One region of the Amycolatopsis sp. Poz14 genome, then DNA from elsewhere that is predicted to be linked to it. Evidence: riboswitches for the same ligand, from Rfam matches in the RefSeq annotation. Region 1 holds a riboswitch; each other region holds the start of a gene.
What was found. Region 1 has a riboswitch for thiamine pyrophosphate ahead of FKO37_RS10070 (thiamine ABC transporter substrate binding subunit). Riboswitches for the same ligand answer to the same signal wherever they lie in the genome.

Region 1 (5,335 bases):
TCGCGGACCGCGGCGAACGATCCATAGTGGACAGTCAGGTCCCGTACCGTTAACGCCATCAGAACTCCCCGACTGTGCTGCGGCCGCGGACCGAGCCGAACCGGTCGATCAACGCCACCGCCACCACAGTCACCACCATGAGCAGGGCGCACGAGGCGTACGCCATCTGGTTGTTCAGCTCCCCCGGCCTGCTGATCAGCGTCGCGACGGCCACCGGGAGCGTCGGCGCGTCCGGCCGGGCGAGGAAGCTGGTCGCGCCGAACTCGCCGAGCGCGACGACGTACCCGAAGCCCGCCGCGGCCACCACCGACCGCGCGACCAGCGGAAAGTCGATCTCCCGCCACACCCGCGCCGGACTCGCGCCGAGCGTCGCGGCGGCTTGGCGCAACCGGACGTCGACCGCGCGCAGCACCGGCAGGATCATCCGCACCACCAGCGGCATGATCACCAGCGCTTGCGCGAACGGCACGAGCAGCGGCGACGTGCGGAGGTCGCCGGGCAGCGCGTCGAGCGTCACGAGATAGCCGAAGCCGACAGTCACCGCGGACACGCCCAACGGGAGCATCAACGCGACGTCCATGGTCTCGCCCATCCCGCGCGCGAGCCCGCCGGGCGAACGCCGAAGCGCCACCAGCACGACGCTGGCGACCAGCCCGACGGCCATCGCCAACAGCGTCGCGTCGGTGGCCGCGGCGAGCGAATTCTGCGCCGCGATCCAGCCGGAGACCTGCAAGGCGTCGTTCTGCCCGACGGTGTTCAGCGCCCGGTATCCGGCGAGGCTCCATCCGTCTGAGCCGGACACCGACTCGACGAGCAGCGAGACGATCGGCGTCAGCAGCAGGCCGAGCACCACCACAGCGGCACCGACCGTCCACCACTCCCCGCCGCGCGGCCGACGTGCGGTGACCTGCGCGGATCGCAGCTTCACCGCGTTCTCCCGCTTCCGGCGCGCCATCGCCCCGAGCACCAGCGCGGCGACCACGGCGGCGAACTGGATCAGTGACAACGCTGCCGCGCCGGAGAGGTCGAGCAGATCGACCGTCCGGAGGTAGATCTCGGTCTCCAGCGTCCGGTAACTCCCGCCGCCGAGGATCAGCACCACGCCGAAACTGGTGGCGCAGAACAGAAACACCACCGCAGCGGCGGACGCGACGGCCGGGCCGAGCGCGGGCAGCGTCACCGACCGGAATGCCCGCCACGGCGAGGCTCCGAGCGCCCGCGCGGCTTCGGTCGCTCGCGGATCGAGGTGCGCCCACAGCCCGGCGACCGTGCGCGCGACGACGGCGACGTTGAAGAAGGCGTTGGCCAGGATAAGCGGCAGCACGCCGCCGTCCGGCCAGATCGCCCGGAAAGCCAAGCCGACGACGACCGTCGGCAGCACGAACGGGACCAGCACGATCGTCCGCGCGAGCCCGACCCCGGGCAGCCGCACCCGCGCCAGCAGGTACGCCACCGGCAGTCCGGCGAGCACCGCGACCACGGTCGACGCGGCCGCGCTGGCCAGCGTGAACCCGGCGAGCCGCCACGTCTGCGGGTCGCCGAGCACGGTGTCGACGCCGCCCGCGGAAAACCCCCGGCCGACGATCGCCACGACCGGCCAGGCGAAGAACACCACCAGGAACGCGACCGGCAGCAGACCGAGCAGCGTGAGCCCGACAGTGCGCGCGGGGATCACGCGCCCATGAGCGAGCGCCATTCCCCGATCCACTTCTCCCGGCCAGCCTGCACCTTGTCCGCGGGCATCGTGGCCGGTGCCTGCGGCAGCGGAGCCGCGGTGGCCCAGCCCGCCGGCAGTTCGACGCCCTGGCGCGCCGGGTAGACGTACATGTTCGCCGCGACCGTCGTCTGGAACTGCTGCGACAAGAGGAAGTCGACGACCTTCTGCGCCTGCGGGATCTGCTTGCCGTTGGTGAGCACGCCCGCGTACTCGACCTGGCGGAAGCAGGTGTCGAGCAGCGCCTTGGTGCGCGGCTTGCCGTCCTCGCCGAGCTCGGCGGCGGGCGACGAGGCGTAGGACACGACGATCGGCCGCGGGCCCTTGCCCGACGAGCCGGAGAAGTCCTTGGTGTAGGCCTCCTCCCAGCCGCTGACGGTCTTGAGGCCGTTGTCCTTCAGCTTCTGCCAGTAGCTCTGCCAGCCGTTCTCGCCGTACTTCGCGACCGTGCCGAGCAGGAAGGCCAGCCCCGGCGACGCGGTGGCCGGGCTCTCCGCGACGGTCAGGTCCTTGTACTTGGGGTCGGCGAGGTCGTCGTAGCTCTTCGGCTCCGGGAGACCCTTGCTCGCGAAGTACGCCGGGTCGATGTTCACGCAGACGTCGCCGAGGTCGACCGCCGCCAGCCGGTGCTGCGGGTCGACGGAGTAGCGCTGCGGGCCGCGGTCGGCCTCCGGGCTGGTGTAGGGCTGGAAGACGCCCTCGCTGAGCGCACGGGAGGCGAAGGTGTTGTCGACGCCGTACGCGACGTCGCCGATCGGGTTGCCCTTGGTGAGCACGAGCTTGTTGGTGAGCGCGCCGGCGTCGCCGGACTTGAGGATCTTGAGCTTGATCCCGGACTGGCGCTGGAAGGCGTCGAGCACGTCCTGCGGGGCGGCGAACGAATCGTGCGTGACCAGCGTGACGGTCGGCGTCTGCTGGTCCTGGCTCGCGGACGACCCGCCCGAGTCGCCGCTGGACAGCGAGCAGGCGCTGGCGAGCATCGAGACCCCGGCGAGGCCTGCCACCGTGCGGACGGTCCGCGACATCATTCTTCCCCTCCTGCACTGCGCCGGATGAGGGAGAGCGATACGGCCTCCCTACGCCGGCATGATCCGGATCCAGGTGCGAACGGTCGCGGGTTGACGGCCCGCCTCTCAGCCCGGCGTACCGGACTCCCGTGGCAATGCCGCAGCGTAGCCGACACCATGGAGTGATGACGCAGCTATTGAACGACTCAGCGGTGGAAGAGGCCCTAGGCACCGTCCCGGAGTGGCAACGCGAGGACGCCGTCATCGTGCGGACGGTCGAACTCCCGTCCTTCCCGGCGGCGATCGAGGTGGTGGACCGGGTGGCCGAACTGGCCGAGGAAGCCGACCACCATCCGGACATCGACATCCGCTGGCGCACCCTGACCTTCCGCCTCAGCACCCACTACCTCGGCGGCCTGACCGAACGCGATTTCGCGCTGGCCCGCCAGATCGACGAGGTACTGGCGGCCCGCTGACCAGGTGTGATGTCGGCAACCCTGGCAACATGAACGGCCCCTTCGCGCGTCTTCCGGACAGACGCGACGGAAGGAGGCCTCATGGTCCAGGCACTCGTAGTGGGAATGGGTTCGTTCGGCCTGATGGTGGCCGCCGCGGGAGGCGTGCTGTGGCACACCGCGCGCAACCGACGTGACCTTGATCACAAGCGGTAACAGTGAGCTAGATCAAGGCGCTATCCCAGCGGAATCATCGGCACTCGCCCCGCTAGGACTCGCCATGAACAGCACATCCGCCCAGCTCACCGCCGCACAGCGCACGTGGGTCGCGGTGTTCTCGACCGCTGTCGTCCTCCTGTCGATGGTGGTGCTCGGCCTGCTCGGCTGAGCCCCGGCCGGTTCACGGCAGCGGGAACATCCGGATGACCCAGAACATGGCGATTCCGATGAGCCCGAGCACGACCGAAGCGCCCCAGACGGCGTAGAGAACGATCCGCACCGGGGCCTCTTTGCCGGATGACCGGGGCGAGTAGGACGTTTCGCCGAAATTGCCCCGGCGCGGGTCAGGCGGTCGAGACGATCCGGAAGCGCTCCCGGTACTCGCTGGGCGTCGTGTTCAGCGTCCGCCGGAAAGACCGGTTCAAGGTCGACACCGTGCCGAACCCGCACGTCCCGGCGATCCGCGACAACGTCTCGTCGGTCGTCTCCAGGCGATGCCGCGCGGCCTCGACCCTGGCGTGCTCGACGTAGGCGGCAGGGGTCATCCCCAGCTCCGCCTTGAACACGCGCGTGATCTGGCGGTCCGTCACATGCGCGTGCGCAGCGAGGTCGGACACCGTCAGCGGATCCGCGAGGTGGGCCGCGATGTACTGCCGCAGCTCGTCGACCCGCCGGGTCGCGGACGCGGGCTCCAGCGACACGCTGAACTGGCTCTGCCCGCCGGGCCGCCGCAGGAACATCACCAGCTGACGAGCCACCCGCGAGGCTGATTCCGGACCGAAATCGTCGGCTACCAGCGCCAGCGCGAGATCGAGGCAGGCGCTCAGCCCGGCGCCCGTCCACACGGACCCGTCGCGGATGAAGATCGGATCCGCGTCGACCGTCACCTCGGGATGCTCCGCGGCCAGCTGCCGGGCCGTCGACCAGTGCGTAGTGGCGCGTTTGCCGTCGAGCAGCCCCGCCGCCGCCAGGATGTGCGCGCCGACGCAGACGGACGCCACCCGGCGCGTCCGCCCAGCCAGCCTGCGCACCTGCTCGACCACGGCCGGGTCGCATTGAGCGACGACCTCGCCTTTGCCGCCCGTCGTCACGGCCCCGGGCACGATCAACGTGTCGATCGCCTTCCTCCCCAGCTCAGCGAACGTCACATCGGGCAAGACGCGCACCCCCGCCGAGGTGGTCACCGGGTCCAGCGTCTCGGCGGCGAGCACCACTTCGTAGCCCGTCGGACGGTCCATTTCCCGCTGCAGCAAGGAAAACACCTCAGCGGGACCGGTCACGTCGAGCAGGTCGATCCGGTCGAACAGGACCACGACCACCAGTCTCTTCATTCGTGCCCCTCATGTCGGTTTCTGCGCTTTGCATGTCATTGCCGACATCCGTAGCCGAGTCTAGCGTCGGTCGTGCGGAACGGAAACGAGAGGAAACCCCACCATGGCAAGGAAAACGCTGCGGGAGCTGAACGGTCTCGACCAGACCCCGGCAACGCTGGCCGACGCGACACTGATCCTGGTCGACTACCAGAACACCTACACCCGCGGCGTGATGGAGCTGGAAGGCTGGCGTCCGGCGCTGACCGCGGCTCGGCAGTTGCTCGCCAAAGCCCGCGCCGCCGGCGCGAAGGTGATCCACGTCGTCCACGACAGCGGCGAGGGCACGCCGTACGACGTCCGAGCCGAGATCGGCAGCATCCACTCGGACGTCGCCCCGGTCGAAGGCGAACCGGTCGTCGTGAAGGGCGCGCCGAACTCCTTCGTGAACACCGACCTGGGCTCACGGGTTGACGAAGCCGGGCACAAGAACGTGGTGATCGCCGGGTTCATGACCAACATGTGCGTCACGTTCACCACCGAAGGCGCGTTCCTGCGCGGCAACCACCCGACCGTCGTCGCCGACGCCTGCGCCACCCGTCCGTTGCCGACTCCTGCTGGGGAAGTCAG
Region 2 (5,335 bases), 590 kb from region 1:
GTGCGTGGACAACTGTCCCGCGTGATCGGGGCGACCTGGACGAACGAGCTGCTGACCGTCACGGCGACGGAACCGGCTGGCGTCGTCGTGGTTGGACCGTCCACTGTGGTCAGCTGGCGGGACGGCGCCCGCACTGGCACCCCGACCAGCGAACCGCCGACGCGCTCCGCGACCGCGCTCGTTCGCACCACTGCTGTCACCGCCGCCGAGGACTATCTCGAAGCGGAGATCGTCGAAGAGGTCGTCACCGAGGCCCGCGAGGAAGAGCTGGACGAGCCGGTGCCGGTCGCCGATCTGGTCGGGGCCGAGGGCGCGGCGCGCAAGCTGGCCGAGTGGTTCGATCTGGCGTTCCACCGGCCGGAGCTGCTGGCGAAACTGGGCACTTCCGCGCATCTGGGCGTGCTGCTGTCGGGACCGGAGGGCGTCGGCAAGGCGACGCTGGTGCGGGCGGTCGCCGCGGCGGAGAAGGTGCGCGTGGTGTCGGTGACCGCGCCGAATATCGCGGTGCTGGAACCGAATGCGGCACACCGCTCGCTGCGCGAGGCCATCGACCGGGCCGCTGACGGCGACGGTCCCGGCGTGCTGCTGATCAACGACATCGACGCGCTGCTCCCGGCAACGCAGCCGCCGCCGGTGGCCACAGTGGTCCTGGAGGAACTGCGCGCCGCGCTGCGCCGGGACAGGCTGGCGGTAGTCGCCACGACCGCGCGGGCCGAGTCGGTGGATCCGCGGCTGCGCGGGGCCGACCTGCTCGACCGCGAGCTGGGCTTGCCGCTGCCGGAAGCGAAAACCCGCGTCGAACTGCTGCGGATCCTGCTCCGCGACGTGCCGGTCGAATCCGGTGCCGACCTGGGCGTGCTCGCCGAACGGACCCCCGGTTTCGTCGCCGCCGACCTGCTCGCCCTGCGCCGCGACGCGGCGTTGCGGGCCGCGCTGCGTCAGCGGGACGTGGACGAACCCAAGATCTCCCAGCAGGACCTGCTCGACGCGCTGGCCACCGTCCGGCCGATCTCGCTGTCCACTTCGGACAACCTGGCCACCGGCGGCCTGACGCTGGACGACGTCGGCAACATGACGTCGGTCAAGGAAGCGCTCACCGAGACCGTGCTGTGGCCGCTGCGCTACCCGGATTCGTTCGCCCGGCTCGGCATCGAACCGCCGCGCGGCGTGCTGCTGTATGGCCCGCCCGGCGGCGGCAAGACGTTCCTGGTCCGGGCGCTCGCCGGCACGGGCGCGCTAAACGTGTTCGCGATCAAGGGCGCGGAACTGCTGGACAAATGGGTCGGCGAATCGGAACGCGCGGTCCGCGACCTCTTCCGCCGGGCCGCCGACGCCGCCCCCTCGCTGATCTTCCTCGACGAGATCGACGCGCTCGCCCCGCGCCGCGGCCAGTCGTCCGACTCCGGCGTGGCCGACCGCGTGGTCGCCGCGCTGCTCACCGAACTGGACGGCGTCGAGCCGATGCGCGAGGTCGTCGTACTGGGCGCGACGAACCGGCCGGAACTGGTCGACCCGGCGCTGCTGCGTCCCGGACGGCTGGAGCGGCGGATCTACGTCCCGCCGCCGGACGCCGAATCCCGCGCCGCGATCCTCGCCGCGACGGCGAAGCACACCCCGATGGCGTCCGATGTGGACCTCGCGGCCACCGCGGCGGCCCTGGAGGGCTACTCGGCCGCCGACTGCGCCGCGCTGATCCGAGAGGCGGCGCTGACCGCGATGCGCGAGTCGCTGGAGGCACGCGAGGTGACTGCGGCGCATCTGGACAAGGCACGCGAGGCGGTGCGGCCCTCGCTGGACGCCGCGCAGCTGGCGACGCTGGAGGCTTACGCGCAGGCGCAGCAGGAACGCTGAGGACGCCTCCGCGACCGAGCTGTACGTGAGGGGAACCCTGACGGAATCTGATTCCGTCAGGGTTCCCCTCACGTACCTCGAGCGCAGCCGAGCGCCGGGCCCGGCAGACATGACAAAGCCCGCGCCGTAGCGCGGGCTGTCACGAACCGGGTCAGCTGCCCTGGTGGCCGCCGGGCCGGTAGTCCTTCGTGATGATCACTATGACGCCCGGGCTCGAGTTCTGGATGCCGTCGAACCGGGGCTGGGCCTGGAAGCCGAACTCCTTGGCCAGCTGTTTCGCGGCGGCTTCCTCGTCGGTGCCCGGCCGGAAGTAGGCCGTGGTGGTCGGGATGTTGCCCTGCGAGTAGTTGCCGACCTCGGCGACGTTCCAGCCCGAACCGCGGAAGTCGGCGGCGGCCTGTTCGGCGAGGTGCTTGATCAGCGAGTTGTTGTAGACCCGAAGGGTGACCCACTTGTTCGAGGCCTGCTGGTCCGGACCCGCCTGACCCGGCTGCCCTGGCTGCTGGCCCGGCTGGCCGCCGGGCTGCCCTGGCTGGCCCGACGCCGGCGCCGACGAAGCAGCGGACGACGAGGCCGGTGCCGACGAGGCGGGCGACGACGGCGCGGAGCTGGGCGCCGAGGACGAGGACGACGACGGCGCGGACGACGATCCGCCGGGCGCGCTGGGCTCGCCGGACGTGCTCGGCCCGGCGTTCTGGTCGCCGTTCGTGTTGAGCACGGTGACCCCGCCGATGACGGCGGCGACGACCGCTACCCCGATCAGCGCGACCCCCGCGGCCTTCAACGGCCGGGACAGTCCCGAGAAGACGCTCATGACAGCTCGATCCCCAACCGCCGGGCCCCGCGTTTGCGCTGACGGGCGGCGCGCGTTTTGCGCAGCCGCTTGACCAGCATCGGATCGGCCGCGACGGCCTCCGGCTTGGCCAGCAGCGTGTTCAGCAACTGGTAGTAACGGGTGGAGGACAGTCCGAAGCGCTCCCGGATGGCGTTCTCCTTCGCCCCGGCGTGGCGCCACCACTGCCGCTCGAACGCGAGAATGTCCAGTTCGCGTTCGGTCAGGCCACCGACATTCTCCGGCGGCGACGGCTGGTTTTCAGCCATCGACTCCGCGGCGTCCATGCGGTCCTCGCAATCGGTGTCGGCAGTCCTTCCGCGGGCGTCATTGAACCACGGAACCCATGCTCGACATGGGCATCCGACACGGCGCGTCACGGTCCGATCCAGGTGTACCAGAAGGGTCCGACTAAACTCGGCGTCCGTGACCGTCCACCCCATCTGCATCGCCGGCGAACCCGTGCTGCACCAGCCCACGCGCGAGATCACCGAGTTCGACGACAAACTCGCCACCCTCGTCGAGGACATGTTCGAGACCATGTACGCGGCCGAGGGCGTCGGCCTCGCGGCCAACCAGATCGGGCTCGACCTGCGGGTGTTCGTATACGACTGCCCGGACGACGAGGGCGTCGAGCACAAGGGCGTGGTGGTCAACCCGAAGCTCGAGACCTCCGAGATCCCGGAGACCATGCCGGACCCGGACGACGACTGGGAGGGCTGCCTCTCGGCCCCGGGCGAGTCGTACCCGACCGGGCGCGCCTCGTGGGCGAAGGTGACCGGCTTCGACGTCGAGGGAAATCCGATCGAGGTCGAGGGCACCGGCTACTTCGCGCGGTGCCTGCAGCATGAGACCGATCACCTCGACGGGTTCATTTACCTGGACCGGCTCGTCGGCCGCCACGCGCGCGCGGCGAAGAAGATGCTCAAGAAGAACAAGTGGGGCGTTCCCGGCCTGACCTGGCTGCCGCCCAAAGAACCCGCGGACGCCTGACGCGCGCCGAATTTCCCGAAGGCCTCCCCGGAATCACCGGGGAGGCCTTCGTCGTCCTTCGGCCAGACGGGCGGCGGGGTTGTGCCCGACCGAGGCGCCATGGCATCGTCGGACAAGCAACCTCAACCGAATGCAACGCGGGAGCTCGCGCCTTGGCGGGCTGAGAGGGTGGCTGGTGTCCATCTCGCGGACACCCGGCGTCACCGACCGCATGAACCTGACCGGGTAATGCCGGCGTAGGGAGTGAACGTCGTTGACGACGCTGGAAAACCAGGGTGCCATCGCCCCGTCCGTCACCACCGGGCCGATCACCGGCTCGCGGAAGGTCTACCACCGCACCGAATCCGGACTGCGGGTTCCGGCGCGGCGGATCGACCTGTCGAACGGGGAGCATTTCGACGTGTACGACACGTCCGGCCCCTACACCGATCCGGACGCGAACATCGATGTCCACAATGGACTGCACCCGCTCCGCTCCGGCTGGGCTGACGGACGGGAGCACAACACCCAGCTCGGCTGGGCGAAAGCCGGGGTCATCACCCGGGAAATGGAGTTCATCGCCGCGCGCGAACGCTGCACTCCGGAGTTCGTGCGGGACGAGGTCGCCCGCGGTCGCGCGGTGATTCCGGTCAACCGCAAGCACCCGGAGACCGAGCCGATGATCATCGGCAAGAACTTCCTGGTGAAGATCAACGCCAACATGGGAAACTCGGCCGTCTGGTCCTCTGTGGAGGAAGAGGTCGACAAGATGGTGTGGGCCACCCGCTGGGGAGCCGACACGATCATGGACCTCTCCACCGGCAAGCGGATCCACGAGACGCGCGAGTGGATCGTGCGCAACTCGCCGGTCCCGGTCGGCACCGTGCCGATCTACCAGGCGCTGGAAAAGGTCAACGGGGAGCCGGAAAAGCTCACCTGGGAGATCTACCGCGACACCGTAATCGAGCAGTGCGAGCAGGGCGTCGACTACATGACGGTGCACGCGGGCGTGCTGCTGCGCTACATCCCGCTCACCGCGCGCCGGGTCACCGGCATCGTCAGCCGCGGCGGGTCGATCATGGCCGCCTGGTGTCTCGCGCACCACCAGGAGTCCTTCCTGTACACGCATTTCTCCGAGCTGTGCGAGATCCTGCGCGAGTACGACGTCACGTTCTCCCTCGGCGACGGCCTCCGTCCCGGCTCGATCGCGGACGCCAACGACCGGGCCCAGTTCGCCGAACTGGAAACCCTCGGCGAGCTGACGCACATCGCGCGCGAGCACGACGTGCAGGTGATGATCGAAGGCCCCGGCCACGTGCCGATGCACAAGATCAAGGAAAACGTGGAGCTGGAGGAAAAGCTCACCGGCGAGGCCCCGTTCTACACGCTCGGCCCGCTCGCCACGGACATCGCCCCGGCGTACGACCACATCACCTCGGCGATCGGCGCGGCGCAGATCGGCTGGTACGGCACGGCGATGCTGTGCTACGTCACGCCGAAGGAGCACCTCGGCCTGCCCAACCGCGACGACGTGAAGACCGGCGTGATCACCTACAAGATCGCCGCGCACGCCGCCGACCTCGCCAAGGGCCACCAGTACGCGCAGGACTGGGACGACGAGTTGTCCAAGGCCCGCTTCGAATTCCGGTGGAACGACCAGTTCAACCTGTCGCTCGACCC
Region 3 (5,335 bases), 610 kb from region 1:
TCAATTGATAGCTAAGGGGAAGTCATGACCACAGGCAAGAGCGCGTTGATCATCGGGGCGTCGCGGGGGCTCGGCTACGCGCTGGCCGCCGAGTTCCTCCGCCGCGGCTGGCAGGTCACCGCGACCGAACGCACGCCGTCCGCACTGCACGAGCTGGCCAAATCGGCCGAGGGCAGGTTGACGGTGGAGACCGTCGACATCACGGTGCCCGAGCAGGTCGCCGCGCTGCGTGCCCGGTTGGGGCGGTTCGACCTGCTGTTCGTCAACGCCGGGACCAACTACACGACCGACCCCTCGGCGACCTTCGCCGACGTGTCCACCGAGGACTTCACCCAGGTCATGGTGACCAACGCGCTGAGCCCGATGCGCGTCGTCGAAACCCTGCACGACCTGGTTCCCTCGACGGGCACCATCGGCGTGATGTCGTCCGGCCAGGGCAGCGTCTCCGGCAACACGAACGGCGGCTTCGAGGTCTACCGGGCGAGCAAATCCGCGCTGAACCAGCTCATGCGCAGCTTCGCCGCACGGCACGCCGACGACCCGCGCACCCTGCTGCTCATGGCGCCGGGCTGGGTGAAGACGGACCTGGGCGGGCCGAGCGCGCGGCTGACCGTCGACGAGAGCATCCCCGGAGTCGCCGACACGATCGAGGCTTGGGCGGGCAAGGGCGGGCTGCACTACCTGGACCGGCAGGGGCAGACCGTCAACTGGTGACCGGCCTTGAACATCCCCAAAGCCACTTTGGGTGCGCTAGACGCACCGAATGCCACTTTGGGTGCGCTAGATGCACCGAGCGCCGCATTGGGTGCGCTAGATGCACCGAATGCCACTTTGGGTGCGTTAGACGCACCGAGCGCCGCATTGGGTGCGCTAGATGCACCGAATGCCGCATTGGGTGCGTCAGATGCACCCAATGCGGCATTGGGGCGCTCGGCTAGGCGAGCAGTTCGGCCAGCATCGCCGGATCGATGTTGCCGCCGGAAACGACCGCGACGGTGCGTCCGCCGGGGAGTTCGTCGGCGTGGTGCAGGTAGGCGGCCGGTGCGGTCGCGCCGCTGGGTTCCGTCACCAGGCGGCCCTGCTGGGCGAGCGCGCGGACGGTGTCGCGGATTTCGTCCTCGGTCACCGTGATCACGCCGTCTAGGACGTGCCGCAGGTGCGCGAACGTGAGCTCGGACGGTTGCGCGCGCAGGCCGTCCGCGATGGTGCGGGCGCGGTCGGTGATGGGCCACTCCACGATCTCGCCCGCGGCGAGGCTGGCGGCGGTGTCGGCGGCCAGTTCCGGTTCGACGCCGTAGACCTTCGCGTTCGGGCACTTCGCCTTGATCGCCACGCCGACCCCGGAGGCGAAGCCGCCGCCGCTGATCGGGACCAGCACGGTCTCGACGTCCGGGAGGTCCTGCGCGATCTCCAGCCCGACGGTGCCCTGCCCGGCGATGATGTCCGGGTGGTCGAACGGCGGGATCAGCGTGAGGCCGCGTTCCTCGGCGAGGGCGAGCGCCGCTGATTCCCGTTCCGCGATCGGCACTTCGCGGACTTCCGCGCCCCAGCGGCGGGTCGCTTCGACCTTCAGCCGCGGAGTGACGTCCGGCACCACGATCACCGCGGTGATCCCGAATTCGCGCGCGGCGTAGGCGACCGCTTGCGCGTGGTTGCCGCTCGAATACGCGACCACGCCGCGTTCCCGTTCGGCGTCGGTGAGCGCGGCGATCGCGTTGTACGCGCCGCGGATCTTGAACGCGCCGATCGGTTGCAGGCTCTCGGGTTTCACCCAGAATTCGCCGGGAACCCAGAGCTGGCGCAGCAGCGGGGTGTGCACCGCGGTGCCCTTCAGCCGTCCGGCCGCGGTTTCGATGTCGGAGATCGTCACGAGGTGCATGAGGCGAGTATGTCAGGAAAGTGTGAGCTTTAGTCCATCCATTGTGGACAGTCAACGTGGCGTCCCTCACGCCGGGGCAACGAAGGGAGCACCTCGGACGACTTAACCGTTGAAGAAGCAGGGAACAGGGCTGGGAAACGATCAGATCGGAATCATGAGCGAGGAGCAGAAGGAAACCGCGGAGGACAAGAAGAAACTCCGCATGACCTCGGTGCTCGCCGCGGCGCTCGCGGCGGTCACCGCCGCGTTGCTGGGTTCGACGCTGGGGGTCGCGGGAACAGTCATCGGCGCCGGGGTGGCGAGTGTGGTCAGCACCGTCGGCGGCGAGTTGTACCTGCGGTCTTTGCAGCGCACTCGCGATGCCGCGCGGAAGGCGATGGAGACGGCTGCCCGGCGCAGCAGGGGCGCGCTGGTGCCGGTGGAGGCGGTGCGGGAATCCGGTTCCGGCGACGCGGCGACGGTGCATGTCGACGCTGACGTGGCGAACATGCCGACGGTTCGGTTGCGTCCTACTGAGCCGGATGCGGCCGAAGGTCTGGGCGAGAAGCTGCGGAAGATGCGGTGGCCGTTGATCATCGCGTCCAGTGTGGTCGCGTTTGTCGTGGCGTTGGTTGTGCTGGTGGGGATTGACTGGACGACTAAGGGGAATGTGTCGACTGGGTTGATTCCTCGGCAGCCGGAGACCGGTCAGCAGCGGGATGATCATCCGGACAACACGCCCAGTACTCAGCCGCAGGCGCCGCCGACTGGGGAGTCTCGGTCCAACGGTTCGACGTCTACGCCTACTACTACGGCTAGTGCGCCGCCGTCTTCGCAGGCTACGCGGGAGAGTCAGGCGCCGTCTTCTTTGTCTAAGCCGTCTAGTAGTTCGCAGGCGCCTAGTGGTAGTCAGACGGCTACTGCGCCTGTGGTTCCGTCTAATGGTGGGGAGTAGCTCGTCGCCTGGCGGCGACATTGCGCACGGTGGTTGCGTGGGGCACCCCGAAGCTTGATTGTGCTGACGGTTCGGGGGTGCTTGTCAAGGCGGGAAAGATGCCTTGACAAGCACCCCCGAACCGCAGAGGGGCTTCGTATCGGGGTGCGGGGGAGGTGTGGGTGCCTCGCTCGTTGGGTGCACCGGTGCGGTTGGGTGGCTCGCCTTGGGTGTGTCGGCGGGCGTGGTTATCCCAGGTGGGCTCGTAGGGTTTGTGCGGCTGCTTTGGGGTCTTCGGCCTCGGTGATTGCTCGGACGACGACGATTCGGGTCGCGCCTGCGGCCAGTACTTCGGGTAGGCGGGGTTCGTCGATGCCGCCGATGGCGAACCAGGGGCGTTCGGTGTTGCTCGCTGCGGTTGAGCGGACTAGGTCCAGGCCGGGGGCGAAGCGGCCGGGCTTCGTCGGGGTGGGCCAGCAGGGGCCGGTGCAGAAGTAGTTCACTCCTGCCTCGGTGGCGGCTGCTGTGGCTTGCTCCTCCGAATGGGTGGATCGGCCGATGACTACGTCGTCGCCCAGGACTCGTCGGGCTAGGGAGACTGGGATGTCGTCTTGGCCCAGGTGCAGGACGTCGGCGCCGACGGCCAGCGCTACGTCCGCACGGTCGTTCACCGAGAGCAGCGCTCCGTGTCGGGCGCACGCCTCTGCCAGGACTTCCAGCGCTGCGATCTCCTGCTTGGCCTCGAGCGGGGCGCCGCCGGTCTTGTCCCGCAGTTGGATGATGTCCACGCCGCCCGCCAAGGCTGCGTCAGCGAACTCGGCCAGGTCGCCTCGGGACGTGCGGGCGTCGGTGCACAGGTACAGCCGGGCGTCGGCTAGCCGGGTGCGAATTTGGTCTCCGGTCAAGGCAGGCATGGCGGTGACGTTACCCGCGCGCTACGGTGTGGGAGTCCGCACGGGAGCCCGAGGCAACGGGCTGAGAGGGAGCTGCCGCTCCGACCGTGGAACCTGATCCGGGTCATGCCGGCGCAGGGAGCGTGATTCCACTGTGAACACCAGCACCACAACCGTCACTGTCGTCGGCGGCGGCGTCATCGGGCTGTCCGTCGCCTGGCGCGCGGCCGCCCGCGGATGGCGCGTCACGGTCGTCGACCCGGAGCCCGCGCGCGGTGGCGCGTCCTGGCTGGCCGGCGGGATGCTCGCACCGGTCACCGAGGCGTGGCCGGGCGAGGAAGCCGTGCTCAGCCTGGGGGAAGCGTCGCTGCAGCGCTGGCCAGGTTTCGCACGCGACCTCGCCGACGAGGGCACCGATCCCGGGCTGGCCGAGCACGGCACGATCGTCGTCGGGTTCGACAGCGCCGATGCCGGGCACCTCGACATCCTCGCCGGGTACCTGCGTTCGCTCGGTCGCGACGTCGAGACGCTCACCGGCCGCGAGGCGAAGCGGCTCGCGCCGGGCGTCGGTGCGGTGCGCAGCGGCCTGCACGTCCCGGGTGATTTAGCCGTGGACAACCGGAAACTGCTCACAGCGCTGAGCGAAGCGGCTACGAAGCGTGGGGTCGAGTTCCGGCGCGAGCGGCTCGAGAGTCTTTCCGACGTGTCCGGCCCGGTGGTCCTCGCCGCGGGGGCGTGGACCGGGCAGCTGCATCCGTTGCTGGAGCACGCCGTACGCCCGCTGAAGGGCGAGATTTTGCGACTGCGTCCGCGTCGTGGCTGTCTGCCGCCTCCGCCGTACACGGTGCGCGCGATGGTCGAAGGGCGGCCGATCTATCTGGTACCGCGAGAAGACGGCGAACTGGTCCTTGGCGCGACGCAGTACGAAGCCGGTTTCGATCAGGCTGTCACCGCGCGCGGCGTACGTGAGTTGCTGGAAGGCGCGGAACGTATTCTGCCCGGCATCACGGAGTACGAACTGGTGGAAGTCGCCGCCGGACTGCGCGCCGCGAGCCGCGACGCTCTGCCCTACATCGGCGAAGTGAGCGAAGGCGTGTACGCGGCGACAGGACATCACCGCAACGGTTTGCTGATGGCGCCCGCGACTGCGGACGCCGTGGTCGCGTGGCTGGCCGGCGAAGCCCCGCCGCCGGAGGTCGCCGCGGCGACGCCCGCCCGTCTTGTCGAGAAGGAGCGAGTCTGATGGAGATCAAGGTCAACGGCGAATGGCGGGAATTCCCCGACGACAGCACCGTTTCCGCGGTCCTCGACGCGCTGGGAGCGGAACGCAGGGGTGTGGCCGTCGCGGTCAACGGCGAGGTCGTGCGGCGTGGCGAATGGGAAGAATCGGTCGTGCCGAAGGGCGCGCAGCTCGAAGTGCTGACCGCGGTTCAAGGAGGTTGAGCATGGACGACCTGATCATCGGCGAACACAAGCTGTCGTCGCGACTGATCATCGGCACCGGTGGCGCGGCGAATCTCGAAGTGCTGGAACGAGCGCTCGTCGCGTCGGGCACCCAGCTCACCACCGTGGCGATGCGCCGAGCCGACGCCGAGGGCGGCTCGGGCGTACTGGAGCTGTTGCGGCGCTTGGACATCGAGCTGCTGCCGA

Region 2: it holds a riboswitch for thiamine pyrophosphate, as region 1 does, so the genes downstream of both, thiC (phosphomethylpyrimidine synthase ThiC) here and FKO37_RS10070 (thiamine ABC transporter substrate binding subunit) in region 1, are expected to answer to the same signal.
Region 3: it holds a riboswitch for thiamine pyrophosphate, as region 1 does, so the genes downstream of both, thiO (glycine oxidase ThiO) here and FKO37_RS10070 (thiamine ABC transporter substrate binding subunit) in region 1, are expected to answer to the same signal.

Annotation. Positions count from the first base shown of each region.
Region 1 covers NZ_JACLHD010000001.1:2,040,452-2,045,786, reverse strand. The annotation lists gene FKO37_RS10080 (ABC transporter ATP-binding protein) at 1-59, opposite strand, end outside; gene FKO37_RS10075 (iron ABC transporter permease) at 59-1,696, opposite strand; gene FKO37_RS10070 (thiamine ABC transporter substrate binding subunit) at 1,672-2,739, opposite strand; TPP riboswitch at 2,771-2,882, opposite strand; gene FKO37_RS10065 (4a-hydroxytetrahydrobiopterin dehydratase) at 2,907-3,197, shown strand; gene FKO37_RS10060 (GlxA family transcriptional regulator) at 3,740-4,726, opposite strand; gene FKO37_RS10055 (cysteine hydrolase family protein) at 4,830-5,335, shown strand, end outside.
Region 2 covers NZ_JACLHD010000001.1:1,451,855-1,457,189, reverse strand. The annotation lists gene FKO37_RS07220 (AAA family ATPase) at 1-1,851, shown strand, start outside; gene FKO37_RS07215 (LytR C-terminal domain-containing protein) at 2,003-2,665, opposite strand; gene FKO37_RS07210 (DUF3263 domain-containing protein) at 2,662-2,970, opposite strand; gene FKO37_RS07205 (peptide deformylase) at 3,110-3,676, shown strand; TPP riboswitch at 3,804-3,936, shown strand; gene thiC (phosphomethylpyrimidine synthase ThiC) at 3,930-5,335, shown strand, end outside.
Region 3 covers NZ_JACLHD010000001.1:1,434,884-1,440,218, forward strand. The annotation lists gene FKO37_RS07120 (SDR family NAD(P)-dependent oxidoreductase) at 25-714, shown strand; gene FKO37_RS07125 (threonine/serine dehydratase) at 935-1,879, opposite strand; gene FKO37_RS07130 (hypothetical protein) at 2,034-2,813, shown strand; gene thiE (thiamine phosphate synthase) at 3,041-3,706, opposite strand; TPP riboswitch at 3,737-3,843, shown strand; gene thiO (glycine oxidase ThiO) at 3,840-4,928, shown strand; gene thiS (sulfur carrier protein ThiS) at 4,928-5,128, shown strand; gene FKO37_RS07150 (thiazole synthase) at 5,131-5,335, shown strand, end outside.